Regions from separate parts of the Isoptericola aurantiacus genome, predicted to be linked through region 2. Evidence: riboswitches for the same ligand, from Rfam matches in the RefSeq annotation. Region 2 holds a riboswitch; each other region holds the start of a gene.
What was found. A riboswitch is a leader RNA that binds a small molecule or an ion and turns the genes downstream of it on or off. The one in region 2 is predicted to bind cyclic di-AMP.

Region 1 (9,620 bases), 290 kb from region 2:
CGATGCCGAGCCAGATGCTCTGGAGCGCCACGGTCATCGTGCGCCGACCGACCTGGACGGCGGTGGCGACCTTGGTGAGGTCCTCGGTGAGCACGACGACGTCGGCGGACTCGCTCGCCGCCGTCGAGCCCCGCGCACCCATCGCCACCCCGACGTCCGCGGCCGCGAGGAACGGGGCGTCGTTCACCCCGTCCCCGACGGCGAGCACGGGCCGCACCGGGAGCGTGCGCACGATCCGGACCTTGTCCTCGGGAAGGCACTCCGCGTGCACCTGGGTGAGCCCCACGGACCGGGCGACGTGCTCCGCCGTCGAGCGGGCGTCACCCGTGACCATGAGCCGCTCGGAGACTCCCAGCCAGGCCAGCTCGGTCATCGTGGTCGGGGCGTCCGGCCGGGGCAGGTCGCTCATCACCAGCGCCCCCGCGAAGCCGCCGTCGATCCCCACGTACACGGCCAGCTCCCCCGGTCCCAACGCTTGCTCCTCGACGTCGCCGACGGCCCGGGCCACGCGGGCGCGCTTGCCGACGACGACGTCGTGGCCCCCGACCTTGGCCACCACACCGTGGGTCGCCTCCTCCTCGGCCTCCGAGGCGGTACCGAGGCGCAGCCCCCGGTCCTCGGCGGCCGCACGGACCGACGTCGCCAGCACGTGCGACGAGTACTGCTCGGCCGAGGCCGCGAGCCGCAGCACGTCGTCCGCGTCCCACGGCGCCCGGGGGTGCACGGCGCGAAGCTCGGGGCGTCCGGTGGTGATCGTCCCGGTCTTGTCGAAGGCGGCGGCGCGGACCGCGGACAGCCGCTCGAGGGTTCCGGCGTCCTTGACGATGACGCCGGCGTGGGCCGCCCTGCTCATCCCCCCGAGGAACGCCACGGGCGCCGCGATGAGCAGCGGACACGGGGTGGCGACCACCAGCACCTCCGCGACCACCGTGGCGTCGCCGTGGTACCACCAGGCCAGACCCGCCACCAGGAAGGCGAACGCGGTGAACGGCACCGCGTAGCGGTCGGCCAACCGCACCACGGGCGCCCGGGACTCGGCCGCCTCGGTGACCATGGCGACGATGCGGGTGTACTGGCTGTCCGCGGCGGCCGCGGCCGCCCGGACCACGACGGCGTGCTCGGTGTTCAGCGTCCCGGACAGCACCGGGTCGCCCGCGTAGCGCGTGACGGGGAGGCTCTCGCCGGTCAACGACGACTCGTCGAGGTCGACCTCGGCGCTCAGGAGCTCGCCGTCCACCGGGACGACCTCCGCCGGGCGGACCAGCAGACGGTCCCCGGGCAGCACCTCCTCCACCGGGACGTCGGTCACGAGGTCGTCGCGGTCGAGACGGTGCGCGCGGTTCGGGGCGCGCTCCAGCAGGGCGCGCAGCTCGTGCCGCGCACGGCGGGCGGCGTAGTCCTCGAGCGCCTGCCCACCCGTGAGCATGAGGACGACGACGAGCGCCGCGACGTACTCACCGACCACGACCGTGGCGACGATCGCCGTGACGGCGAGCAGGTCGACCCCCCACCGACCCGCCAGGAGGTCGCGGGCCATGCGAGTGGCGACCCGTGCTGCCACGAGGAGCGCCCAGCCGGATCCGAGCCACTGCATCGCCTCCTGCTGACCCGCGGCGAACAGCACGAGGACGACGGCGCCGACCGCGAGGGTCGCGAAGACCAGCGGGTAGCGGCGCAGCAGACGGCGGCCGCGCCGCGCGGAACCGGTCGCGACGAGCGTCTGCGACGGCGGCGGGTAAACCATGCTCCATCCTCGCGCCCTCCGCACCGACTGGCTCCCGGGACACCCTCTGCGACGGTCGGCGGGCACGTCGCGCCGGGCGACCGTGACCGAATCGTGACAACTCGAGGTCGCGGGGATAGGGTCCAGACATCTCACGTGCCGTGAGCCGTCCGGGCGGGCGCCGAGCCCTGTCACCGCCCCGGACCTCCGACGACATCGACGACAGGGACGGGGGACCCACTTCCGGGCACCAGAGGTGCCCTCGGGGTGAAGCCGTGCAGGCACCGCCTGCCGGCCGGGTCAGTCTCCGACCCGAACCCGACAGCTAACCCCGCAGGCGCCAGGAGATCCGACATGCCCACGCGAACGTACCGGCGCGGTACCGCGCACACCGGGCCCGAGGCCGCACCGCACGCCCTGCCCCGGGGACGTCGATGAGGCACGCGCGCGAGGCGAGCGACCCTCGCCCGCCGGCCCTGCCCGCCACGAGGTCCGCACGTCACGGCCGCGGCAGGCACGTCGCCGGCCCAGCCCGACGCCGCGGGCCGACCTGGTCCTCCCTCGCCCCCACGAGCTGGCCGCTGAGCCTCGGCATCGGGCTCGTGGTCACCATGGCCACCACCACGGGCCTCGCCGCGACCCCCGGTGCCACCGGCGCCGTCCCGGAGGCGCAGCGCGCGGACCCCGACCCGGCGGTGTCCGGCGTCCGCGCGCCCCACGACGTCGCGGCCGACGACGGCGTCGTCCAGCGCGCCGCCCTGATGGCCGATCGCGGTCAGGCCGCCTCGCGCAGCGGAGCCCGGACCGCACCCCGGTCGTCCGCCGTCGTCGTGCCGAAGGACGCCACCCTGCCGGCGGAGCAGCTCACGATCGACGTCGACGCCGCTCCCGAGCCGCCGGTGCTGCCCGGTTGCGACGGCCAGGCCACCGGCGCGGGCAGCAACGGGTACATCTCCTCGAGCGAGATGTGCTCCCTGTGGGACGGCGGACCGTCGGTCCGCGCGGACGCCGCGGTCGCCCTCGCCCGGCTCAACCAGGTCTTCCGCGCCACGTTCGGCGAGAACATGTGCGTCACCGACGGCTACCGCAGCTACAGCCAGCAGGTGGCGACCCGGGCGGCCAAGGGCAGCCTGGCGGCCCCTCCCGGCACGTCGAACCACGGCTGGGGCCTGGCCGTGGACCTGTGCCCGGAGACCTACTCCGGGAGCCGCTACGACTGGCTCCGCGCCAACGCCCCGGCCTTCGGCTGGGACAACCCGGCCTGGGCCCGCACCGGCGGGTCCAAGTACGAACCCTGGCACTGGGAGTTCACCGCCGCCGTCACGGCGATGGGCGGGGTGTCCTGACCGGAGGCCCTCGCCTCGACGCACGAGCGCCCGGACCCTCCGACGAGGGTCCGGGCGCTCGTGGCGCGGGGGCCGGATCAGCTCCGGCCGGCGTCGATCAGGCGCGGACGCGACGGCGCAGGAACAGGAAGCTCCCGCCGGCGGCGATCAGCAGCACGGCACCGAGGGCCAGCCAGGCCGTCGGGGCACCCGTCGTCGCCAGCTCCGACCCGGTGGCGGAGGCGTCCGCGGTGTCCGCGACCGGCTCGGCCGAGGTGTCGGTGTCGACGGCGACCGCCTGCTCGGCCACGGCGTCGTCCTCGGTCTCGACCGGCTCCAGCTCCTCGACGCCGTCGGTGACCTGGGGCCCGGCGTCGGTCGGGTAGGCGATCTCGACCTGCAGCTCCGGGTTGACCCGCAGGGTCGCGGAGACGTCGCCGAGCGTCCAGGCGTACTCGCCCTCGCTCCGCGTCCAGGTCCCGTCCACCAGGGCCCAGTCCGGGAAGGCCGACGGCGTGCCGTCCTCCTCCAGCTCGGCACCGGGCCACAGGACGCTGCCGGTGAGACGGCCGTCGACGAGCTCACCCAGCTCGATCTCCGTCGTGTTCGTGCCGTCGGTCAGCTCGAGGTAGGCCGTGTTGCCGGTGGACTCGTTCTGCGGGTCGGACAGGTAGACGTCGAAGAGGATCCACGGGACGCCGTCGACGCTCGTGGACGAGACGGTCGACCCCTCCAGCGAGAGCCCGTCACCGGTGTCCGTGCCGTCGGCGTCCTCACCCTCGGTGCCCTCGGACTCCTCGATCACGATGTCGACGTTCGCACCGCCCCAGTTGCCGGCGAGGTCGAACGCACCGACCCGGACGGTGTAGCTGCCGGCGGGCAGGTCGGTCGGGAGCGCCCAGCTGCCCGTCCACGACGCCTCGCCGATCGCGGTGGCGGCCGACGTCGACCCGATCGGCCCGTAGAACGTGCCGTCCTTGTAGAGGTTGGCGCCGATGCGGCGCAGCAGCGTGTTGTCGGTCGCGGTGAGGACGACGTCGCCCGCCTCGTCGGCCGACGTCGACGCCCCGGCGGTCGGCGCGGTGATCTCCACGACCGGGCGCTCGTTGTCGAGGACGAACTCGACGGTCGTCGTGTTCCCGAGGGCGTCGCTCACGACCAGCGTGTTCGTGCCCTCGACGGCGCCGAAAACGCCGGGCTTGACGAAGTTCAGGTCGGACCAGACGTCGTCCGTCAGGTCCTTCTCCACGCCGTTGAGCGTCAGGCCGGCGACCTTCGAGGCGTCGTGCAGCTTGAAGCTCACGGAGCGGTAGTGGCCGTCACCGCCGATGGTGTCGTCCTTGGTGGTGACCGTGGGACCGGTCGTGTCGAGCACGAACTCCATCGCGGTCGTGTTGCCGAGCACGTCGAAGGCGACGATCGTGTTGTCGCCCTCGACGCCGCCGAACGTGCCGGGCTTGACGCCGTTGACGTCCGACCAGACGTTGTCCGTGAGGTCCTTGACCACACCGTTGAGCTCGACCTTGTCGACCTTCGAGCCGTCGTGCAGCTTGAAGCTCACCTCGCGGAAGCGGCCGTCCGCACCCTGCGAGCCCGGCTTCACGGTGATCTCCGGGCCGGTCGTGTCGAGCACGAACTCCAGCGTGGTCTCGTTGCCGAGGGCGTCGCTCACGACCAGCGTGTTCGTGCCCTCGACGGCGCCGAAAGCCCCGGGCTTGACGAAGTTCAGGTCGGACCAGACGTTGTCCGTGAGGTCCTTGACCACACCGTTGAGCTCGACCTTGTCGACCTTCGAGCCGTCGTGCAGCTTGAAGCTCACCTCGCGGAAGCGGCCGTCCGCACCCTGCGAGCCCGGCTTCACGGTGATCTCCGGGCCGGTCGTGTCGAGCACGAACTCCAGCGTGGTCTCGTTGCCGAGGGCGTCGCTCACGACCAGCGTGTTCGTGCCCTCGACGGCGCCGAAAGCCCCGGGCTTGACGAAGTTCAGGTCGGACCAGACGTTGTCCGTCAGGTCCTTCTCCACGCCGTTGAGCGTCAGGCCGGCGACCTTCGAGGCGTCGTGCAGCTTGAAGCTCACCTCGCGGAAGCGGCCGTCCGCCCCGTCCGAGGAGTCCTTCACCGTGACCTGGGGCCCGGTGGTGTCGAGCACGAACTCCAGCGTCGTGGTGTTGCCGAGGGCGTCGTAGGCGACGAGCGTGTTCGCGCCCTCGACGCCGCCGAACCTGCCGGGCTTGACGCCGTTGACGTCCGACCAGGTGCTGTCCGTGAGGTCCTTGACCACACCGTTGAGCTCGACCTTGTCGACCTTGGAGGCGTCGTGCAGCTTGAAGCCGGCCGTGCGGTAGCGGCCGTCGGCGCCGACCGACGAGTCCTTGACGGTGATCTCCGGTCCGCTGGTGTCGACCGTGTCGGCGGACGCGGGGACCGCGACGGCCATGCCGAGCGCGACGAGGGACGTGGACAGCAGGGCGGCGAGCGGGGCGCGGCCTGATCTGGGTGTCATACGGGGCGTGTTCTCCGAGACGTGGCGGGTGCGCCCCTCGCGGTGCAGGAACGCTCTGTGTGCGGTGCAGCGGCCCGGCGGAGGATGGCGACGGCGCACGGCAGAGCCCGTGAAGAAGCAGCCCCCGACATGACGGATATAACCGATCATCCACCGCAGAACGCTACGGCGAGACGAGGCTATCCGGACGGCATTGTCCGCTCAAGGGTCGGTCAAGACCTTCACCCGCCCCGGGCAACCCGCCGCGCCTCGGCGGCAGCCGGGCATGCCTCAGGATCCGCGTGATTCCGCGGCAGAGGAAGCGTTATCCCACCGTGATGCAGCGGCAGATTTCACCCGGTCGAGCGGGCGGTGACCGGGGTCGACGGCGCGGTGGACCCCGGCAGGCGGCCTACCGGGCGTCGGGGTCGGGGCCGCCGGACGTCTCCGGGTCGGGGATCTCGTCGGGGGTGTAGCCGGGCAGCCGGCTCGCGGGCAGGATGGCCGTCGCGCTCACCCCGGCCAGGATCAGCAGCCCGAGCCGGAGCGTGTCGAGCCGCGTCTCCTCGTTGACCTGGACGGCCGCCTCGACCTGCTCGGGCGTGGCGTCGGTGCCCTCCAGGACCCCGCGCAGCTCGTCGTTGCTGACGAAGTTCACGGCGTCCAGGTCCACCTGCGCCACGAGCGACGGCGGGATCTCGACGTGCTCGACGACGGCGCGGCCCACGTTGAACGACAGCAGCGTCACCAGCAGGGCCCCGGCGATCGCCGTGCCGACCGCCGAGGCGAGGTTCTGCGTCGTGCCCCGGATCGAGCCGACGTCGCCGGCGCGCGACGTCGGTGCGGAGGTCACCAGCACGTTGAACACCAGGGTGACCAGCGCGCCCTGGCCGACGCCGAAGACGAACAGCCCCAGGATCGTCGGCAGCGTCTCCCAGTTGTTCGTCACGACGAACGAGAGCCAGAGCAGCGCGGCGGTGGTCAGCACGAAGCCGAACACCCCGATGGTCCGCGGCGGGTAGCGGCGGTAGAAGCGCACCACGAGCGTCGCGGTGACGAACACCGTGAGGTTGAACGGCATCATCGCGAGCGCCGTGTCGAACGGGGTGCGGCCCTGAACGATCTGGACGTACAGGGGCACCGTGAAGTTCAGGGCGCCCTCCAGGGCGACGATGATGAACATCGCGTACACCGCCGCCCGCTCCCGCGGCGATGCCAGCACGCTCAGGTCGACCAGCGGCACCCTGCCGGCCGCCATCCGCCGCCGGGTCCACCAGAAGAACGTCTGGCCGAGGACGACGCCGCACAGCACGAGCACCGGCGCCGGCGAGACGCCGCCGACGTCGAACGGTGCATCCGGCGTGGCGTAGAACAGGCCCCAGGTGTTGAGGTTGTTGAACCCGAGCGTGAGCAGCATGACCGCCACGCCGATGAGGACGGCGGCGACGACGTCGATGTGCACGTCCGCGTTGCCGCCGTCGGACCGCAGGGTGAAGCTGAACGCCAGCACCGCCACCGCCAGCAGCAGCACGATGCCGAACACGGGCCGCCACCCGACCAGCGTGCCGAGGGCGCCGCCGAGGAAGAACGCGGACACCCCGGAGATGGCGCGCGCCGACCCGAGCGCACCGATCGCCGTCGCCTGCTGCGCCCCGCGGTAGTTCTCCGCGATGAGCGCGACGAGCGCCGGCACGATGATCGCCGCCGAGGCCCCGGCGAGCGACTGCCCCGCGATCGCCCACCCGACCGTCGGGGAGAAGATCATCAGCAGCGCGGAGACGCCGAACGTGACCACCACGACGCGGAAGACGAGCACCCACCCGACCCGCTGGCCGATCTTGGCGCCGGTCATGACCAGCGCCGCCACGACCAGGCCGTAGACGACGATCGTGGAGCTCACGACGGTCGGCGGGACGCCGAAGTCCTCGACCATGCCGCCCAGCGAGACGGGCAGCGCCGCGACGTTGAAGGACATCAGGACCTGGGCCAGGAACAGCGACACCATGGGCAGCCAGGAGCGTCGCTCCACGGTGGCGGGCGTCGTCGCGACGGGATCCGGTGCGGTCATCGGTCGTCCTTCGTCAGCTCGGCGGGAGGGACGTCGCGCTCCGGCACCCGTGCGGCGGAGGCGAAGACGTTGAGACCCAGGGCGCGGGACAGGTAGCCGGTGGCCTGCTGGCCCCGGACGCTGTTGCCCGCCGGGTCGAGACGCGGGGAGAACGTGCCGATGGCGCCCTTGCCGGGGGCGACGGCGACGATGCCGCCCGACACCCCGGACTTGGCGGGCAGCCCGATCTCGAAGAGCCACTCCCCCGACCGCTCGTACATCCCCGTCGAGGCCAGGACCGCGAGGGTGTCCCGGCAGACCTGGCCCGAGACCACCCGCTCGCCGGTGAGCGGGTTGACCCCGCCGTCGGCGAGCGTGGCACCCATGACCGCGAGGTCGCGTGCCGTGACGAGGAGCGAGCACTGGCGGGTGTAGACGTCGACGACACCCAGCGGGTCGAGGTCGATGCGACCGTAGCTCTGCAGCAGCCGCGCGATCGCCTTGTTGCGCATGTTGGTCGCGGACTCCGAGCGGTACACCTCGCCGTCGAGCGTGAGCTGGCGCCCCGCGAACCGGGACAGCCCGGTGCGGACGTTCTCCCACTGCTCGGCGAACGAGCTGCCCGGCATCATCGCGGTGGTGGCGAGCGCCCCGGCGTTGACCATGGGGTTCATCGGGTGGCCCTCGTTCAGCTCGAGGGCCATCACCGAGCTGAATCCCAGCCCCGTGTTGTTCACCCCCACGCGCTCCCGCACGGCCTCGTGCCCCAGCGCCTCGCACACGAGAGCGTAGACGAACGCCTTCGAGATGGACTGCACGGAGAGCTCGACGGCGGTGTCCCCCGCCTCGTGGATGCCCCCGGAGGTCTCCGCGACGCACACCCCGAACGCGCCCGGGTCGGCGTCGGCCAGCGCGGGGATGTAGCTGGCGACGACGCCCTCGTCGAGCGACCGGTACCGGTCGTGGACGACGTGGACCAGCTCGTCCACCAGGTCCCAGCCCGGCAACGAACCGGTGGAGACCGCCTGCTCGACCTCGCCGATCACCGTCTTCACGTCGACCCCCACGCGCTCTGCACCCCGGCCAGTCGCGATGCTTCCACGCCTCGGCCCGGACCGCAGGCCGAACGTGCAGGCCAGAGCCCCGACGGCCCGGCCACGGCTGAGGCCCCCGCCGTCAGGGTGAACGGACGCAGGGTCAGAACAGGTCGCGCAGGTCGAACCCGTCCGCCAGGTCGGTCAGCGACTCCCCGGCGCCCGAGACCTGGTCGCCCAGTCCGGACACCTGGTCGCCGACGCCCTCGAGCCCGCCCAGGTCGACGCGCGAGGCGAGCTCGTCGAAGCTGACGCCGAGGCCGGCGGGCGCCACCCGACGACCGCGGCCACGATCGCCAGGCACAGCCAGGCGAGCCCCGCGACGAGCGCGTCGTGGGCGCCCACGAGCCGCTCGACCGCGAGCAGGTCGCCGCTCTCCGCGCCGCCGAACATCGTCGAGACGTACCAGCGGTTGCCCCACCGGAAGCCGTCGGCGATCGCCAGCCCGGCCGCCACGACGGCGGCGATCCGGGCGGTCCGCTGCAGGAGACCGAGACGCATCCCCGGACGATAGCGGCGTCACGGCCGAGTCGGGTCGCGGCGCGCCTCGATCAGGTGCCGCGTCGAGTGCGCGACGAACGGCCCCCCGGCCGCGATCAGGTCGTGCAGGTCCCGCAACCGGTCGCGGTAGGCCTCCACGGTGAAGCCCGGCACCCACCAGATCACCTTGCGCAACAGGTACACCACGGCGGCCACGTCGTCGATCTCGATACGCAGCCGCGCCGTGCGCAGATCCACCACCTCCAGACCGGCGGCCTCGGCCGCAGCCACCTCGTCGTCGGGGTGGCGCCCGCGCCGCGCCCCCGGCTGCGGACCCAGGAAGAACTCGACGAGCTCGAAGGCGCTGGCGGGCCCGACGTGCTGGGCGAGGTAGGTGCCGCCGGGTCGCAGGACCCTGGCGATCTCGTCCCACCAGATCGTCGCCGGGTGCCGGCTCGTGACCAGGTCG
Region 2 (9,620 bases):
AGGCGGGGTACACGCTCACGGAGACGGACCCGGACTACGTGGTCCTGGGTGAGACCCGCACCTACTCGTTCGAGGCGATCACCAAGGCGATCCGCCTCATCAAGGCCGGGGCGCGGTTCATCGCGACCAACCCGGACACGACCGGGCCCTCGGCCGAGGGCCCGCTGCCCGCCACCGGGTCGGTCGCGGCGATGATCACCGCCGCCACGGGCCGCTCCCCCTACTACGTGGGCAAGCCCAACCCGATGATGTTCCGCTCGGCGCTCAACCGGATCGACGCGCACTCGGAGACGACGGCGATGATCGGCGACCGCATGGACACCGACGTCGTGGCGGGGATCGAGGCGGGCCTGGAGACGTTCCTGGTGCTCACCGGCTCGACGGCGCCCGACGAGGTGGACCACCACCCGTTCCGCCCCTCGCACGTGGTCGACTCGGTCGCGGACCTCGTCGAGCGCATCTGAGGACCGCCGCACACCCTCCGCCCGACCCGACCCGCCGTTGTGGGCGTGAAATATGCCGCCCCGAACCGCGCAGACCTGCAGATTTCATGCCCACAACGGGCACGGTTCGCGTCAGGGGGCACGGTTCGCGTCAGGGGGCACGGTTCGCGTCAGGGGGCACGGTTCGCGTCAGGGGGCGCGGTTCGCGTCAGGCGAGGCCGAGGTCGTCCAGGTCGAAGAGGTAGTGGTACGGCACCCCGAGGGCCTCGATCTTCTCCCCCGCCCCCGTGGCGCGGTCGACGATGGTGGCGCAGCCGAGCACCTCGGCGCCGGCGGCGCGCAGCGCCTCGATGGCGGTGATCGGTGACCCGCCCGTGGTGGTGGTGTCCTCGAGCACGACGACCTTGCGCCCCGTGACGTCGGGCCCCTCGATCTGGCGCTGCATGCCGTGCGCCTTGGCCGCCTTGCGGACCACGAACGCGTCGAGGTCCTGCCCGCGCGAGGCCGCGGCGTGCAGGAGCGCGTCGGCGATGGGGTCGGCGCCGAGCGTGAGCCCGCCGACGGCGTCGACCTCGGCCGTGCCGAGCCCCGCCTCCTCGAGGTGGTCCAGCAGCACGTGCCCGACCAGCGGCGCGGCGCGGTGGTGCAGCGTGATGCGCCGCAGGTCGACGTAGTAGTCGGCCTCCTTGCCGGAGGAGAGCGTCACCCTCCCGTGCACGACGGCGAGCTCCTTGACGAGCTCGAGCAGCTGCTCACGGGGGGTCGGGGAGAAGTCGGCGTGGGTCACGGGGTCAGCCTACGGCGCGCACCGGACGGGTGCGTGGAGCGCCCGCGACCGCTCAGCGGTAGTGGCCGATCGCCCGGACGGCGGACCGCGGCAGGGCCCGCAGCAGCGCCGAGCCCGCCTTGTACCGCAGCGAGGGTGTGGACAGCACGACGCCGCGGCGGACGTCGGCGAGCGCCTGGGAGACCACGAACGGGGCGTCCAGCCACCCGATCTCCGGGACGGACGTCATGTCCAGCCCTGCGCGGTCGTGGAACTCGGTGTGGACGAACCCCGGGCAGAGCGCGGTGGCGGTGACCCCCGTGCCCTTCAGCTCGACGGCGAGCGCCTCGGTGAAGGTGCGCACGTAGGCCTTGGCGGCGGCGTAGGTACCGCCGGCGGTGAGCGCCGCCACGGAGGCGACGTTGAGGACGGCCCCGCGCCCGCGGGCCGTCATCTGCCCGGTGGCGGCGTGCGTGAGCTGGACGACGGCGCGCACCATGACGTCGACCGCGGCGAGCTCCACGTCGAGCTCGCCCCCGACGAACCGTTGCGCGGTGGCGAACCCGGCGTTGTTGACCAGGAGGCCCACGGGGCGGCGCGCCTCGCCGGGCTCGTCACCGGCCACCGCCAGGCGTTCGGCGACCACGGCGACGTCGTCGGCCACCGCGAGGTCGGCCGGCAGCACCTCGACCCTCACCCCTGCGGCGGCGCGGACCTGGCCCGCGACCTGGTCGAGCCGCTCGGCGTCGCGCGCCACGAGCACGAGGTCGTGGCGGGCGGTCGCGAGCTGCCAGACGAACTCCAGTCCGAGGCCGGCGGTGGCGCCGGTGACGAGCGCGGTTCCCATGACGGCACTCTATGGCCCTAGGGTGCTTCGCGTGCGCATCGCCACGTGGAACGTGAACTCGATCCGGAGCCGGCTCGACCGGGTGCTCGCCTTCCTGGAACGCTCCGGGACCGACGTGCTGGCGATCCAGGAGACCAAGTGCCGTCAGGACCAGTTCCCGGTGGCGGCGTTCGAGGCCGCCGGGTACGAGGTGGCCGCGTCCGGCTACCACCAGTGGAACGGCGTGGCGATCGTCTCGCGCGCCGGGATCGACGACGTCGAGACGCAGTTCGCGGGCCAGCCGGCGTTCGGCACGCCGGACCAGGAGCCGCGCGTCGAGGCCCGCGCGCTGGGCGCCGTCTGCGGCGGGGTGCGCGTGTGGTCGCTGTACGTGCCGCACGGCCGGGCGCTGGACGACCCGCACTACGCCTACAAGCTGGCCTGGCTCGAGGCGCTGCGTGCCGACGCCGCCGCGCGGCTGCGGGCGGAGCCCGGTGCCCAGATCGCGCTCCTCGGGGACTGGAACGTCATCCCCCGCGACTCCGACGTCTGGGACGTGACGGCGTTCGAGGGCAGGACGCACGTCTCGACGCCCGAGCGGGAGGCGTTCGCCGCGTTCGAGCAGGCGGGGTTCGTCGAGGTGACGCGCGAGCACCTCCCGGCACCCGGCACGTACACCTACTGGGACTACCAGCAACTCGCGTTCCCGCGGGACAAGGGGCTGCGGATCGACTTCGCGTACGCCTCACCCGCCCTGGCGGACCGGGTCACCGGCGCCGCCGTCGACCGCGAGGAGCGCAAGGGCAAGGGAGCGAGCGACCACGTGCCGGTCGTGCTCGACCTCGCCTGAACCCTGTCACGACCCTGCCGTCCGGCGCCGAGAGGTTGACCCCCATGACCGACCGTCCCGAGGATCCCGAGGACCTGTCGTTCGCCACGCCCGGTCCGGGTGCGGACCCGCACGCCCGGGACGGCGTCGACGGTACGCAGCGTCCGTCCTCCGCCGCCGGAGCGCACGGCGCACGGCCGACGGCGGACGTCCGGCCGGCGGGCGACGGCGTCGCCGCTCCCGTGGACGACCCGGCGGTCTACGGGGCCCGCTGGGGAGCGCCGGGCGGGCCGACCCCGGCCGAACGCGCCGAGGCGCGACGTCGCGCGCGACGGTGGGTGGCGGGGACGCTGGGCGCGATCGTGCTGGTGGTGGCCGTCGCCGCAGGCGTCTCGTCCGTGACGACGCGGGCGCACGACGACGCCTGGGTCCCGCTGGCCGCGGACGTCACCGAACCGACCACCGCCAACGCGGTCCAGCTCGTGCTGGGTTCGTGCGTCGCCGAGGTGCCGCCCGACGCCGAGGTGGGGGTGGTGCAGGTGGTCCCGTGCACCTCCGAGCACTCGGCGCAGGTCGTGGGACGCACGGACTCCGCCCCGGACGAGGTCTGGCCCGGCGACGACGTCGTGGCCGCGCGCGCGGCACGGATCTGCACGCCGGACCTCCTGGGACCCCGGGCCGCGGGGGCGGGCGACGGCGTGGCGCTGGTCGTCTGGGCCCCCAGCGAGGCGTCCTGGGAGGCCGGCGACCGGACCGGGCTCTGCGTGGCGACCACCACAGCGCCGGCCACGGGTTCGCTGCTGGAGTGAGCCCGGTCACCCCGGTTGTGAAGGAAGCCGCGCGACCTGCACGGACGTCCCGCTCGGGCGCCTCGGTGCGCACGCTCCCATCGCACTTTCCGGGACACATCGGACAGCGTTTCCGGGCCTGATATCCGTGTTTCACCGGATATCACCGTGCAGTCGGACATCGTCTCGCCGACGAGATCCTCCACACCTCCTTCACCAGGAGGTCCGGGACTCGCCGTTATCTGATTGTGATCAGCCGTCGGGGCGCCGTTAACGTCGCTCCGTCGCCGGGAGACTCTCGGTGGCGGCCGGTCCGCAGCCGAGTGCTGCCGGCGGACCGGCGTCCTGATCAGCACCACGGCAGCAGCGGGAGAACCACTTTCGGGCGACACCATCGTCGTCCTCGGGGTTAAGCCGCCACCTGGCGGCGGGCCACTACTTCTCGGCCTCATCCGACAGCTCATCTCGCAGGCTCGAGAGGTACCCGATGCACTCCACCTCGATCGATCCTGCGCGCCCCGGCGCGGCAGTCGTCGCGAAAGCACCCTTCGTGCGCCGAGCGGTCGTCGCGATGACCCTCACCGGCGCGCTCGCCGGCGGCACCCTCGTCGCCGGTGCCGGCGCCGCCTCGGCGACGACCGACACAGCCACCACGACCACGACGGGCACGGTCGCCGCCGAGCAGACGCCGACGGTCCGCCTCGATCGGACCCGCAACAGTGCCCGCCAGGGCAAGGGCAGCACCAAGCCGAAGTTCACCGTCACCGTCCGCTCGGACGGCGCTGCGGTGAAGGGCAGAGCGGCCCTCTACATCCACGGCAGCAAGGTCGCCGCCAAGAAGCTCGGCGCCGACGGGACGACCAGCTTCCGGCCGCTGCTGAGGAACTACAAGCTCGGCCGGAACAAGGTCGTCGTCAAGGTCGCCCCGGCAGCCGTCACCGGGCTCGGCGACGTGACCAAGGTGCGCTTCGTCCAGCTCAAGGCCAAGGCAGCGCCGAACGTCGCCATTAAGCAGTCCCGCAAGTCCGGGACCAAGGGCAAGAGCGCGACCCGCCCCAAGTTCACCGTCAAGGCCGCCCGGTGGGGTGACCCCGTGCGCGGCCGGGTCGCGATCTCCGTCAAGGGCAAGCACGTCGCGACGAGGAAGCTCCACCACGGCAAGGCCACGTTCCGCCCCGGGTGGAACCACTACCGCGTCGGGAGGAACAAGGTCCGCGTCGCCGTCCTGCCGGCAGGCGGACAGGGTCTGCACAAGGTCGCCAAGGCCCGCTGGGTGAAGGCCAAGAAGAAGATCACCCGCGGGCAGAAGGTCGTTCGCGTCGCCAACCGCTACGTGGGCTACCGCTACACCTACGGCGGCACCTCGCCCAGCAGCGGGTTCGACTGCTCGGGCTTCACGTCCTATGTGTACAAGAAGGCGATCGGCAAGACACTGCCGCGCTCGTCCTCCGCGCAGCGGTCGGTCGGGCACCGCGTCGCCCGCAGCCACGCCAAGAAGGGCGACATCGTCTACACGCCCGGCCACGTGGCCATCTACGCCGGCAACGGTCGGGTCATCGAGGCGGCTCGCCCCGGCGTCGGCGTCGTCAAGCGCAGCATGTGGCAGGACAGCCCGACGTTCATCCGCGTCTGATCCGTCCCGCACCACCACGAGCGGCCCGCCCGTACCTGTCCGGTACGGGCGGGTCGCTCTCGTTCAGGAGAGCTCGAGCCCCTCGCCGCCGTCGGCGCGGTCGACGACGACCGTGCCGCCGTCGGGCACCTCCCCCGCCAGCAGCTTCCGGGCGAGCCGGTCGCCGATCTCGCGCTGCACGAGCCGCCGCAGCGGCCGCGCCCCGTAGGCGGGGTCGAATCCCTCGAGCGCCAACCACTCGCGTGCGGCGTCGGTGACGTCGAGCGTGATCCGTCGGTCGGCGAGCCGCCGTGCGAGCGCCTCGACCTGCAGGTCGACGATGCGTCCCAGCTCGGCGACGCTCAGCGCGTCGAACAGCACGACGTCGTCGAGCCGGTTGAGGAACTCCGGCTTGAAGGCGGCACGCACCGCCGTCATCACGCTCTCGCGCCGGGCCGCCTCGTCCAGCGTCGGGTCCACCAGGAACTGCGAACCCAGGTTCGAGGTCAGCACCAGGATGGTGTTGCGGAAGTCCACGGTGCGGCCCTGGCCGTCGGTGAGCCGGCCGTCGTCGAGCACCTGCAGCAGGATGTCGAAGACCTCGGGGTGGGCCTTCTCGACCTCGTCGAGCAGCACCACGGTGTAGGGCCGACGGCGGACCGCCTCGGTGAGCTGGCCGCCCTCCTCGTAGCCCACGTACCCCGGAGGAGCACCGACCAGCCGCGCCACCGAGTGCTTCTCGGAGTACTCGGACATGTCGATGCGCACCATGGCCCGCTCGTCGTCGAAGAGGAACTCCGCGAGCGACTTGGCGAGCTCGGTCTTGCCGACGCCGGTCGGTCCGAGGAACAGGAACGACCCGGTGGGCCGGTCGGGGTCGGCGACGCCGGCCCGCGAGCGCCGCACCGCGTCGGACACGGAGCGCACGGCGGCCTGCTGGCCGATGAGGCGGTGCCCGAGCATGTCCTCCATGCCGAGCAGCTTCTCGGTCTCGCCCTGCAGCATCCGGCCGGCGGGGATGCCGGTCCAGGCCGAGACGACCTCGGCCACCTCGTCCGCCCCGACCTTGTCGGCGATCATCGGTGCCTCCTGGGCGGTCTCCTCGGCGGCAGCCTCGGAGGCCTCGGCCTGCTCGGCCTCGACGAGCTCGCGCTCGACCGACGGGATCTCCCCGTACAGGAGCCGGGCGGCGGCCTCGAGGTCGCCCTCGCGCTGCAGGCGGTCGGCCTCGGTGCGCAGCTCGTCGATGCGGGCGCGCAGTTCACCGACGCGGTTGTGGCCGGCCTTCTCGGCCTCCCAGCGGGCCGTGAGCGCGGCGAGCTCCTCGCGGCGGTCGGCGAGGTCGGCGCGCAGCTTCTCGAGCCGCTCGCGCGCGGCGGCGTCCGCCGAACCCTCGGCGTCCTTGAGCACGACCTCCTCCATCTCGAGGCGTGTCACGGCACGCTGCAGCTCGTCGATCTCGACGGGTGAGGAGTCCATCTCCATGCGCAGCCGCGAGGCGGCCTCGTCGACGAGGTCGATGGCCTTGTCGGGGAGCTGGCGGCCGGTGATGTACCGGTCGGACAGCGCCGCGGCCGCCACGAGCGCGGAGTCGGCGATGGTCACCTTGTGGTGCGCCTCGTACCGCTCCTTGAGCCCGCGCAGGATCGCGACGGTGTCCTCCACGGACGGCTCGCCGACGAACACCTGCTGGAAGCGGCGCTCGAGGGCCGGGTCCTTCTCGATGTTCTCGCGGAACTCGTCGAGCGTCGTGGCGCCCACCATGCGCAGCTCGCCGCGGGCGAGCATGGGCTTGAGCATGTTGCCGGCGTCCATGGCGCCCTCGCTGCCCGCTCCGGCCCCGACGACGGTGTGCAGCTCGTCGATGAAGGTGATGACCTCGCCGTCGGAGGCGGTGATCTCCTCCAGGACGGCCTTGAGGCGCTCCTCGAACTCGCCGCGGTACTTGGCGCCGGCGACCATGCCGGCCAGGTCGAGGGCGACGAGCCGCTTGCCCTGCAGGGAGGTGGGCACGTCCCCGGCGACGATGCGCTGGGCGAGACCTTCGACGACGGCGGTCTTGCCGACGCCGGGCTCGCCGATGAGCACGGGGTTGTTCTTGGTGCGCCGGGACAGCACCTGCACGACGCGCCGGATCTCGGCGTCGCGGCCGATCACGGGGTCCAGGCGACCGTCGCGGGCCCGCTGGGTGAGGTCGCTGCCGTACTGCTCCAGCGCCTTGTAGGTGCCCTCGGGGTTCGGGCTGGCGACCCGGCCGTTCCCGCGGACGGCGGGCAGCGCGGAGCGGAGCGCGTCGGCGGTGGCGCCCGCGGCGGTCAGGGCCTGCGCGGCGGCGGACTGCCCGGCGGCGATCGCGATGAGCAGGTGCTCGGTGGAGACGTACTCGTCGCCGAGGGCTTCGGCCTCCTGGCCCGCGGCGGTCAGCACGGTCTGCATGGCGCGGGACGGCGTCGGCTGGGCGACGCCGCCACCGCTGGCCGCGGGCAGCGCCACGAGCGCGGCCCGCGTCTTCTGCCCGACCTGCTGGGGGTCGGCACCCACGGCCTCGAGCAGCCCGACGGCGACGCCCCCGGTCTGCTGCAGCAGCGCGGCCAGGAGGTGGACGGGTTCGAGCTGGGGGTTACCGGCCGCCGACGCCGACTGCACGGCGTCGCCGATGGCCTGCTGCGACATGGTCGTGAACTTGGTGTCCATGGATCCTCCGGGTCCGTCTGTGGGGTCTGACCGTGCCAACCTCGGCAAAGTTGAGTCTATTCCACTCAACTTCGGGCTGCCAGCCTGCGGGGTGCCAGGATCCGCGCGGTGGGTGATGCTGGTGGGGTGACCACCATCACGGACCTCCAGCCGCGGGCCCCGCAGCAGCCGGCCGACCGGCGGCACCGCCGGCCACGCGCCGTCGCTGCCGCGCTCGCGGCCCTCGTCGTGCTCGCGCTGGCGGGCTGCATGAAGATCGACATGGAGTTCACGCTGTCCGAGGAGGACACGGTCTCCGGGTCGATCGTCATGGCGATCTCGAACGACTTCGCCGACTCCGTCGGCATGGACCCGCAGGACCTGTGGGACTCGGCGAACCAGGGTGACGACTCGCTCACCGACGAGCTGCCCGAGGGATCGAGCGAGGAGCCGTACTCCGACGGCGAGTACACCGGCACGAGGATCACCTACGCCGACCAGCCGATCGAGTCGATGAGCACCGGCACCGACGAGCTCTCGATCACGCGCGAGGGGGACGAGTACGTCGTCCAGGGCGTCATGGACATGTCCGGGGCGGCGGAGGACGCCGAGGAGCTGGGCGACATGCCCGCCGACATGATGGAGGGCTTCGACATCCGCATCGCCGTGACCTTCCCCGGTGAGGTCGGCGAGACCAACGGCGAGGTCGACGGCACCACGGTGTCCTGGCACCCGCAGTTCGGTGAGAGCACCGAGATCCTCGCCCGGGGATCGGCCGTGGCCGGCGCCTCCGCGGGAGGGTCCGAGGACACCGACGAGGCCGCACCCGGCCAGGACGAGGCGACCGGCGGGAGCGCGGACGGCGACGACACCTCGGCCACCGACACGGCCGAGGTGTCCGACGAGTCAGGTTTTCCCTGGTGGATGGTCGGCCTGGTCCTCGGCCTGGCGATCCTCGGCGGCATCGTCGCGCTCGTGGTGCGCAACAACCGCGACCCGCGCCCGCCGTCGTCGGACCCGCAGGACGTGTTCGGACCGGGCGCACCCCGGGCGGACTACGGCCAGCCGCAGTCGCCCGCACCGCCGGTGATCCCGCCCCAGCAAGGACCTGCCGACCCGTACCGGCCGCCCGCCGACCCGAACAGCACCCCGCACGAACCGCGCTGACGTCCGGGTCGGTAGCCTCCCACCATGACGCAGCAGGACGCCGGCACCGACGCCGCGCCGAGCACCCCCTGGCACGACGACCTCCTCGGCCCGGGCTTCGAGGCCCGCACCCTCGACCTGCCCGACGGCGCGGAGGCCACCCTGGTGCGCCTCGCGCCGTCCGTCGCTCCGGGCGGTGAACCCGCACGGGTCGCGGTCCTGGCCGTCCACGGGTTTGTGGACTACTTCTTCCACCCGCACGTGGCGCACACGCTGGCCGACGCCGGGTACGCCTCCTACGCCGTCGACCTGCGTGGGCACGGACGCTCGTGGGACGCCCACGTCGCCGCGGACCGTGACCCGAACCAGGTGCCCGACATCTCCGTCTACGCCCAGGACCTCGACGTGGCGGCCGCGACGATCCGTGCCGCGGGCCACGAGCGCCTCGTCGTCCTGGGCCACTCCACGGGCGGCCTCGTCGCTCCCCTGTGGGCCGCGGGCCGCCCGGGGCGGGCCGACGCCCTGGTCCTCAACAGC
Region 3 (9,620 bases), on a different contig from region 2:
TGCCGCTTGATCGTCAGCTCCGGGTGCTCGGCGCCGACCCGGTCGACGATCACGTCGAGCCCGGCCTTCACGTCCGCGAGCACCTGCTCGTGGTCGATCTGCGAGGGCAGCCAGGCCAGGACGCCCGCGCCGGACCCCAGCGGCACCCCGGCGACGGCCACCAGCTCGGCGCCCCAGGCCGAGGCCTGCTCGACGGCGTGCCGCAGCGCGACCTCCGCCGTCGGCGACCCGTCCACCCCGACCACGATCCGGCGCACCTCATGGACCGTGTCACCGTCCCGCCGTTCCGGATCGTCGTCGCCGGCCGGCTCGCGGTACGGCACGACGACCGTCGGGCAGTGGGCGTGCGCCGGCAGCGCCGACGACACGGTGCCGAGAAGCCGCTCGGTGAACCCGCCGCGACCGCGGGTGCCGACCACGGCCAGGCAGTGCTCCGCCGACAGCTCGACCAGGACACCCGCCGCGTCCCCCGTGGCGACGCTCGTCTCGATCGGCACACCCGTCGGCGCGATCCGTGTCTGCACCTCGGCCAGCACGGCCTTGGCACCCTCGGCGATGGCGGTGTCGTCCAGGGCCGCGTACCCGCCGTCGAGCGAGGCCGCCGTGAAGGACGGCAGCGAATAGCTGCACACGGCGTGCAGCGACCAGCCGACCCTGCCGGCGTACGCCGCGGCCCAGTCCAGGGCATGCAGGCTTGCCGCCGATCCGTCGACCCCGACCAGTACGACCTCTGGACGTGTCATGTCGCGCCTCCCGTCATGACCGGACCTCGGCGTCCGATGCCATCATGGTTCAAGCGTAGCGAAAGACGGCCGCAAGGTGCAGCAAAGCCGCCGGGAGTCGCCGAGGGCGCGCCGCACGCTCACCCCCGCCCGCGGGCACGTCGTCGACACCGGGACGCGACGACGCCCCGGCGCTCGTGGGGAGCACCGGGGCGTCGGTCGCAGCGACGGCGGGAGGTCAGCCCGTGACGCGCAGGTACGTGGGGCTGGACTGCCAGATGCCGGACTGGCGGACGGTCCACCCACCGGGGCGCGTCGCCTCGATCTGCTGGCCGTTGCCGATGTAGATCGAGATGTGACCCGGGGACCAGATGAGGTCGCCCGGCTGCGCCGACGAGCTCGAGATCTGCGTGGTGTTCGACGCGCTGAGGATCGCGCTGGACGAGTGGGGCAGCGAGATGCCGAGCTGGGCGTAGACATAGGTGACGAGGCCCGAGCAGTCGAAGCCCGACGGCGAGGCGCCGCCGACCACGTACGGCGTGCCGATGTAGCGGGCCGCGATCGACACGGCGGACGAGCCGCTCGTGCTGGCAGCGGGCGCCGTGCTCGTCTCGGTGCTGGTGGTCTCGGTCGAGGAGGTCTCGGTCGAGGTGGACTCGGTCGAGGTGGACTCGGTCGACTCGACGGCGGTGCGCTCGGCCGAACGCGACGGCGCGACCTCGCGCACCACCGGCTCGGGCTCGGGAGCGGCCTTGATGCCCGCCTTCTCGATCGACTTCGCCGTGACCTTCTCGACGTCCAGCTCGGCCTTGGCCGCGACCGTGACCACCGGCGCGGACTCCAGCGCCTCACGGGCCTGGTCGGTCAGCGCACCCAGGTCGACCGTGCTGAGCTTCTGAGCGGCGTCGGCGTCGACCGGCGCGGCCTGCGCAGCGGTGGCGCCACCGATCGTCGAGACCAGCAGACCACCGGCGGTGGCCACGACAGCGGCCCGGCGCCCAGCAGCCGCCGACGGCGCGGCGATCATCGGACGACGAGCGGCGCGGTGCCGGCCTCGCGTCGTAGTGCGTGCGTTCACGTCTTTCCTCTCCGTCCGCCTACGAAGTCAGCTGTCGGGTTCGGGTGGGAGAAAACACCCGGCCTCACGGTCCGTACGAACCATCAGGCTTCACCCCGAGGACACCGTCTCCGATGCCCGAAAGTGGGTCCCCCGCTCCTGCCATGGGTCTCGGCTCCCCGACCGGTGGCAGGACTCGGCGTCCGGACGGGGTTCGGCGAAATGCTCCACCGAACGAGTGAACGGTATCCGATCGTCGTCGCCATGTCACGTTTCGATCACGACGACGTCGGGAGCGTGTCGATCGGGGCTCGTCGAGGGCTTCCAGGGGGCCTCTGCGGCCAGCAGGGCGGCCCGAGGTACACGGACCGCGGGGTGCCGTGCCGAGGACGCAGAGGGCCCCGAGGCGCATGCCGCGCCTCGGGGCCCTCGGAGAGCTGTGCGTCCTGCCGTCAGCCGAGTCGGATGAACGTGGGGCTGGACTGCCAGATGCTGCGGAACTGGATCGTCTTGCCGGGACGCGGCGCGTCGATCTGGGAGTTGCCGCCCGCGTAGATCGCGACGTGGCCCGGGGACCAGATGAGGTCACCCGGCTGCGCGTCCGCCCGGGAGATCACGGTTCCGGAGTACCGCTGGTCCGAGGAGCTGCGGGGCAGCGAGATCCCGACCTGGGCGTAGACGTACTGCGTGAACCCGGAGCAGTCGAAGCCCGACGGCGAGGTGCCGCCGGAGACGTACGGGACGCCGACGTAGCGCGAGGCGACCGAGATCACGGAGGAACCGACCGCGGAGGCGGGGACCGACGTCGTCTCGGTGCTGGTGGTCTCGGTGGTGGACGTCTCGGTCGAGGTGGACTCGGTCGACTCCACGGCGGTGCGCTCGGCCGAACGCGACGGCGCGACCTCACGCACCGGCTCGGGCTCGGGAGCGGCCTTGATGCCCGCCTTCTCGATCGACTTCGCCGTGACCTTCTCGACGTCCAGCTCGGCCTTGGCCGCGACCGTGACCACCGGCGCGGACTCCAGCGCCTCACGGGCCTGGTCGGTCAGCGCACCCAGGTCGACCGTGCTGAGCTTCTGAGCGGCGTCGGCGTCGACCGGCGCGGCCTGCGCAGCGGTGGCGCCACCGATCGTCGAGACCAGCAGACCACCGGCGGTGGCCACGACAGCGGCCCGGCGCCCAGCAGCCGCCGACGGCGCGGCGATCATCGGACGACGAGCAGCGCGGTGCTTGCCACGCGAGGTGCGAGCAGTCACGTTCAACCTCTCCGGTCGCCTACGAGGTCAGCTGTCGGGTTCGGGTGGGAGAAAACACCCGGCCTCACGGTCCCTACGAACCATCAGGCTTCACCCCGAGGACACCGTCTCCGATGCCCGAAAGTGGGTCCCCCGCCCCTGCCGTGCGGTCATCCGTGGGCACCGGGACGGTGGCAGGGTTCGGCGTCCGTCCCGGTACTCACCAAACCGAATCCGGTGAGCGTGTCCGACCGTACCCGAACCGGATGGGGATGTCACGCTCCGATCACGACGGCCTCGTGGCCGACGGTCCGACCGCGCTCCGGGCGTCCGGGCGCCGGTCAGCCGGCTGCGACGAACAGGTGCTTGGCGAGGTCCTCCGGCAGCTCCAGCGCCTCGCTCCCGCCGACGGCCTGGATCGTGTAGGTGTCACCGGCCCGCTCGGCCTGGATCTGCACGCCGGGCGTCAGACCGACGCTCGCCAGCCGGGCGAGGAACTCGTCGTCCACCTGGACCGGCTCGGCGATGCGCTGCAGCACGAGCCCGTCGTCGCCGGGCCGCGCCAGCAGGTGCGCCGGCAAGGACTGCACGCCCTCGAGGAACGGGACGTCCTGGAACTGCTCGCCGAGCTCGGACAGACCCGGGATGGGGTTGCCGTACGGGTCCTGGTGAGGGTGGTCCAGCAGGGTCACCAGGCGACGCTCCACGAGGTCGCTCATCACGTGCTCCCAGCGGCACGCCTCGTTGTGCACGTGCTCCCAGTCGAGCTTGATCACGTCGGTGAGCAGGCGCTCGGCCAGCCGGTGCTTGCGCATGACCCGCACGGCCTTGGACCGGCCGGAGTCCGTGAGCTCCAGGTGCCGGTCCCCGGTGACGACGACGAGACCGTCGCGCTCCATGCGGGCGACCGTCTGCGACACCGTCGGCCCGGAGTGCCCCAGACGCTCCGCGATCCGTGCGCGCAGAGGCGTGATGCCCTCCTCGCCCAGCTCGTAGATCGTCTTGAGGTACATCTCGGTGGTGTCGATCAGGTCCGTCACGTCCGCTCCCGTCTTGAGGCCCGGGCCTAGTCTATTCGCACACACCCACGCTGCCGCGTCGCCCCCGGGACGGACGGCGCACCCGAGACACGGAGTCACCATGCCCCTGCAGATCCCCTCGTCGCTGCTGCCCTCGGACGGCCGGTTCGGCTCCGGCCCGTCGAAGGTCCGCACGGCCCAGGTGGACGCTGTGGCCGCGGCGGGCGACCCGACCCGGCCCGTCCTGGGGACCTCGCACCGCCAGGCACCCGTCAAGGACGTCGTGCACCGGGTCCGCACCGGTCTGGCGGACCTCTTCGACCTGCCGGACGGCTACGAGGTGGTGCTCGGCAACGGCGGGTCGACGGCGTTCTGGGAGGTGGCGACGGCGTCTCTCGTGCGCGAGCGGGCCCAGCACGCGACCTTCGGCGAGTTCGGGGCCAAGTTTGCCGCGGCGACGCGCCGCGCCCCGTTCCTCGCGGACCCCGAGGTCGTCGACGCAGCACCCGGCAGCGTCGCGTACCTGACGCCGTCGGACGCCGTGGACGTCTACGCCACCCCGCACAACGAGACCTCGACCGGCGCGATGGCGCCGGTGCGGCGCCCGGCCGAGGACGCCCTGCTGCTGACCGACGCGACGTCGGGCGCGGGCGCCCTGCCGGTGGACCTGCGCTCCACCGACGTCTACTACTTCGGCCCGCAGAAGGTGTTCGGGGCCGACGGCGGGCTGTGGCTCGCGTTGTGCAGCCCGGCCGCGATCGAACGGGCCGCGGAGGTCGAGGCGTCGGGCGGCGGACGCTGGGTGCCGGAGTTCCTGTCGCTGACGACGGCGCTGGAGAACTCGCGCAAGGACCAGACGCTGAACACGCCCGCGGTGGCCACGCTCGTGATGCTGGCCGAGCAGGTCGAGTGGCTGAACGGCCAGGGCGGCCTGGAGTGGTCGTCCCGGCGCTGCGCGACGTCGGCCGAGATCCTCTACGGCTGGGCCGACGCCCGCGAGTGGGCGACGCCGTTCGTCACCGTGCCGGCGGAACGCTCGACGGTGGTGGGCACCGTCGACCTGGACGACCGGATCGACGCGAGCGCCGTCGTCGCCCACCTGCGCGCGGCCGGCGTCCTCGACGTGTTCCCGTACCGCAAGCTGGGCCGCAACCAGCTGCGGGTCGGGATGTTCCCCGCCGTCGACCCCGACGACGTCGCGGCGCTGACCGCGTGCGTGGACCACGTCGTCGAGCGGCTGGTCTGAGCGGCGGTCAGGCGGCGGTCGCGACCTCGGGACGCGGCGCGTCGAGGTAGACGACCTCCAGGTGCGGGCGGCGTGTCAGCCGGTACCGCACCCGCAGCCGCCAGCTCCGCACCGCCCAGAGGGTCGCGGCCGACGCCACGGCGAACGTCGTCACCGATCCGACGAGGATCGCCTGGCGCGGACCGAACGCCTCCCCGATCCAGCCCACCACGGGCGACCCGATCGGCGTCGAGCCGAGGAAGACCATCATGTAGAGCGCCATGACACGCCCGCGCATCACGGGGTCGACGGAGGTCTGGATGGTGGAGTTCGCGGCCGTCATCATGGTCAGGGCCGCCAGGCCGACGGGGATGCAGGTCAGGACGTAGCCGAGGTAGGAGGGCATCAGGGCGTTGACGGCCGTGGCCACGGCGAACCCGAACGCGGCCCCGATCACCAGCCGGACCCGCGGGCGCTCGCGACGGGCGGCCAGCAGCGCCCCGGCCAGCGACCCGATCGCCAGGACGGAGCCGAGCAGGCCGAACTCCTGCGCGCCCCGCCCGAACTCGACCCGCGCCATCATCGCGCTGGTGAGCTGGAAGTTCAGGCCGAAGGTCGACACGACCGCCATCACGACCATGATCACCACGATGTCCGACCGGCCCCGCACGTAGCGCAGCCCCTCGCGGATCTGTCCCTTGGCGCGGGGTGCGCGTTCCTTGGTCCACATCGCGGCCGGCCTCATGACCGCGACGGCGGCGATCGTGGCCGCGAAGGTGACCCCGTTGACGACGAACACCCACCCCGGCCCGACGGCGGCGATGAGCAGCCCGGCTACACCTGGTCCGACGAGGCGTGCGGCGTTGAACGACGCGCTGTTCAGGCCGACGGCGTTGGCCAGGCGCTGCGGCGGGACGAGCTCGGCGACGAAGGTCTGGCGCACCGGGTTGTCGAACGCCGTGGCGAACCCGAGCCCGAGGGCGAACGCGTAGACGTGCCACAGCTCGGCGTTCCCGGAGAGCACCAGCGCGCCCAGCCCCAGGGCGAGCAGCCCCATCGCGCCCTGCGTGGCCATGAGGAGGCGCCGGCGGGGCAGTCGGTCGGCGAGGAGTCCGGTCCACGGCCCGATCAGCAGGAAGGGCACGAACTGCAGCGCCGTGGTGATGCCGACGGCGACGCCCGAGTCGTGGGTCAGGACGGTGAGCACCAGCCAGTCCTGCGCGATCCGCTGCATCCACGTGCCGACGTTGGCGACGAGTGCGGCGCCGAACCACAGCCGGTAGTTCGGGTAGCGCAGGGAGGAGAAGGTGGCACTCATCAGTGGTCTCGGAACGTTTCGACGCGACCGTCTATTCCCGGCCGCTCACGGCGGGCTCAGGGCCGCCGTCCCCACGCGACCAGCGCCGGGCCCGAGGCCGGGAACGCGCGCTGGGTGAGCCGGAAGGGCCAGGTGGCGGCCGCGACCGCGGCGCCGGAGACCGCGGAGGACGGCTGGAACAGGCGCCCCGAGCGCGCGGTGCGTTCCGCCGTCGTCGTCCCGTCGTCCGCCAGACGACGCTCCGCGAGCCGGTTGCGCACCGCCTCCAGCGCGTAGCCGAGCGGCGCGCCGTACAGGCGCCCGCCGACGTCGGTCAGCCCGGCGCCGGCCAGCAACGCCCGCATCTGCGGCGGGTCGTACCGGCGGTGGTGGCCGACGGCGGCGTCCATCGGGCCGAACCGTTGCTGCCACGCGGGGGTCGAGACGAGCACCAGCCCGCCCGGGCGCAGCAGCGGCAGCCACTGCGCGAGCGCCGCGGCGTCGTCGTCGATGTGCTCCAGGACCTCGAACGCGCACACGACGTCGAACGCGCCGTCGTCGCCCAGCTCCTCGACCGACCCGTGCAGGACCCGGCCGGGCAGCCCGGCCGCGGCCAGCCGCTCGCCGGCGACGGCGGCACTGGCGCCGTCCAGCTCGACGCCCGTGTAGTCGTGACCTGCCGCGGCGAGCCGCACCCCCACGGCGCCCTGGCCGCAGCCGACCTCCAGCACGCGCCCGCCCGGCGGCAGGTGGCGGCGCACGACGTCCCAGCGCAGCGAACCGAACAACGTCAGCGGCGGCAGTGCGGTCATCGACGGACTCCTTCGGTACGGGCGCGGCGGCCCCGGGCGACGATGCCGGTACCCCGGCGAGGCAGGGCCCGCTGCAGCAGGCGGAACGGCCAGACGGCGACGGCGACGGCGGCCCCGGTCACCGGCGAGGACGGTTGCAGGGTGCGCCCCGACCCGGCCGTCTGCTCGGCCGGGCTGCCGGCCTCGTCGCGGCTCCGGGCCCGACGGCGGGCCACCCGGTTGCGCACCGCCTCCAGGAGGTAGCCGAGCGGCGCGTCGTAGAGCCGGACGTGCACGTCGACCAGCCCGGCGTCGGTGAGCAGGGCCGCGAGCGCGTCGGGATCGTACCGCCGGTAGTGGCCGGCCAGGGTGTCCCAGGCGCCGAACCGGTCCGGCCCGGCCGGGGTGGACAGCAGCAGCATGCCGCCGGGCCGGACCCGGGCGGCCCACTCGTGCAGCGCTGCGGCGTCGGCGGCGACGTGCTCGATCACCTCGAACGCGCACACGACGTCGAACCGCTCGCCGGGCCCCAGCGCGGACAGGTCGCCGTGCAGGACCCGGGCGTCGGGGGCCACGGCGGCGACGCGGGCCGCTGCCGTGCGCCACGAGACGCCGTCGAGCTCCACGGCGGTGTAGTCGTGCCGGGCGGCGATCCGGGTGCCGAACGCCCCCTGGCCGCAGCCGATCTCCAGGACGCGGGAGCGCCGCCGCGGCAGCGCGCGCCGCACGGCGTCCCAGCGCAACCAGGCCCGCGGCGGCAGCGGGGCGTAGCGGGCCAGCATCGCCTGGCGGGCCAACGCACCGGCCGCGGCGAACCCGAGGTCGGCGAGGGTCACCAGGACGCGGCTGACGAGCACGACGAGCAGCAGCTCGGCGTGCGGCAGCGCGCCGGTCAGGACGGCCAGGAGCACCAGCTCGCGCGCCCCGGCACCGGCCGGGAACATCACCAGGAGGAAGCCGACCGTCCACGCCAGCGCGTACCCGCCCACGGCCAGCGCGAGGGTGTCGATGCCCGTCGCCATCCCGAGCCCGGTCGCGAGCAACCAGACCTGCGTGCCCACGCACACCCAGCCGATCACCGACCAGGCGGCGGCCGTGCCGAGCCCGCGCCAGGACAGCGGGCGCTCCAGGGGCGCGCGGCGGGCCAGCCGGAAGGCGACGGCCAGCAACCGGTTCAGCACGGGAGGCAGCAGCAGCACCGCGACGGCGGGCAGCAACCACAGGGTCCAGGACCACGGCCCGAGCGCGTCGGCGGCGACGAACGGCAGCGCGACCACGCCGGTGACCGCACCGGAGACCACGCCCACAGCGGTGGCGACGGCGGTGGCCGTCACGGTGCGGCGGCGCGGGACCCCGTGGTCGGCCCCGACCTCGGCGGCCGCGACGATGTTCCACACCCCGCCGGGGACGTACTTGCCGAGCTGGCTGATGCCGAACACGGCCACGGCGGCGCGGGCACCGAGCGGGGAGCCGAGGTCGGCCAGCACGGCCCGCCACGCGAGCAGCGTGCCGCCGACGAACAGCACCGACAGGGCGAACGCCCCCACCAGCCGCGCGCCGGACAGCGCGGCGGCAGCCACGAGCAGGTCCTCGCGCACGGCGACGACGGCGTAGACGGCCAGCGCCACGGCCAGCACGAGGAAACCCCAGCGCACCCACGGCGAGCGCAGGACGGCGAGCAGGCGCGCGGTGGCGCCGTGCCGTGCTCGCGAGGGGGCCCCCGTGGCGCGCGGGGCCCCCGTGGCGCCGGGTCCCGGCCGCCCGGTCACGGCCGGATCCCGCGGCGGTCCAGGGCCGCGACCAGGGGGCCGACGACGGCGGCCGGCCGGATCGCGTCACGCGCGCCGTGCGCTCGGGCCCGGGCGGCGGCGAGCCGGACGGGATCGGTCAGGTCGACGAGCCGGTCGGCGAGCGCCCGGCGGTCGGCCGGCGGCACCAGCTCCAGGTGGTCCCCGAGCAGCCGACGCTGGGGCGGTGTGTCGGAGGTGACCACCACGCATCCGGCGGCCAGCCCCTGGAAGACCTTGTTGGGCACCACGCGCCGCCCCTTGGGGGTGCCGCCGACGATGCCGAGGCAGACGTCGTGGGCGGCGACCAGCTCGGGCAGGTCCGCCGGTGCGGTCCAGCCGAGCCAGGTGACGCCGTCGACGCCCTCCAGCGCGGACCGCGCGGCGGCGTGGTCCTGGCCGGTGCCGATCAACGTCGCCTCGATCGGCCGGCCCGCTGCGGCGGCCCGGGGCAGGGCGTCGGCGAGGGCCTCGGCCACGGTCACGG

Region 1: another riboswitch for cyclic di-AMP. It lies ahead of ACIQLL_RS04245 (M15 family metallopeptidase); the one in region 2 lies ahead of ACIQLL_RS02860 (C40 family peptidase).
Region 3: another riboswitch for cyclic di-AMP. It lies ahead of ACIQLL_RS12205 (C40 family peptidase); the one in region 2 lies ahead of ACIQLL_RS02860 (C40 family peptidase).

The regions. Positions count from the first base shown of each region.
Region 1 is NZ_JBJBAE010000001.1:918,104-927,723, forward strand. It holds gene ACIQLL_RS04240 (heavy metal translocating P-type ATPase) at 1-1,744, opposite strand, end outside; cyclic di-AMP (ydaO/yuaA leader) riboswitch at 1,953-2,057, shown strand; gene ACIQLL_RS04245 (M15 family metallopeptidase) at 2,335-3,069, shown strand; gene ACIQLL_RS04250 (Ig-like domain-containing protein) at 3,167-5,551, opposite strand; gene ACIQLL_RS04255 (MFS transporter) at 5,943-7,598, opposite strand; gene glsA (glutaminase A) at 7,595-8,623, opposite strand; gene ACIQLL_RS04265 (hypothetical protein) at 8,775-8,945, opposite strand; gene ACIQLL_RS04270 (class I SAM-dependent methyltransferase) at 9,191-9,620, opposite strand, start outside.
Region 2 is NZ_JBJBAE010000001.1:632,718-642,337, forward strand. It holds gene ACIQLL_RS02835 (HAD-IIA family hydrolase) at 1-464, shown strand, start outside; gene pyrE (orotate phosphoribosyltransferase) at 652-1,230, opposite strand; gene ACIQLL_RS02845 (SDR family NAD(P)-dependent oxidoreductase) at 1,283-2,056, opposite strand; gene ACIQLL_RS02850 (exodeoxyribonuclease III) at 2,088-2,885, shown strand; gene ACIQLL_RS02855 (septum formation family protein) at 2,930-3,673, shown strand; cyclic di-AMP (ydaO/yuaA leader) riboswitch at 3,994-4,137, shown strand; gene ACIQLL_RS02860 (C40 family peptidase) at 4,140-5,285, shown strand; gene clpB (ATP-dependent chaperone ClpB) at 5,349-7,958, opposite strand; gene ACIQLL_RS02870 (LppM family (lipo)protein) at 8,085-9,104, shown strand; gene ACIQLL_RS02875 (alpha/beta hydrolase) at 9,129-9,620, shown strand, end outside.
Region 3 is NZ_JBJBAE010000003.1:503,175-512,794, forward strand. It holds gene ACIQLL_RS12200 (universal stress protein) at 1-743, opposite strand, end outside; gene ACIQLL_RS12205 (C40 family peptidase) at 961-1,800, opposite strand; cyclic di-AMP (ydaO/yuaA leader) riboswitch at 1,803-1,966, opposite strand; gene ACIQLL_RS12210 (C40 family peptidase) at 2,232-3,035, opposite strand; cyclic di-AMP (ydaO/yuaA leader) riboswitch at 3,038-3,226, opposite strand; gene ACIQLL_RS12215 (metal-dependent transcriptional regulator) at 3,356-4,054, opposite strand; gene serC (phosphoserine transaminase) at 4,155-5,279, shown strand; gene ACIQLL_RS12225 (MFS transporter) at 5,287-6,576, opposite strand; gene ACIQLL_RS12230 (class I SAM-dependent methyltransferase) at 6,633-7,367, opposite strand; gene ACIQLL_RS12235 (methyltransferase domain-containing protein) at 7,364-9,115, opposite strand; gene ACIQLL_RS12240 (glycosyltransferase) at 9,112-9,620, opposite strand, start outside.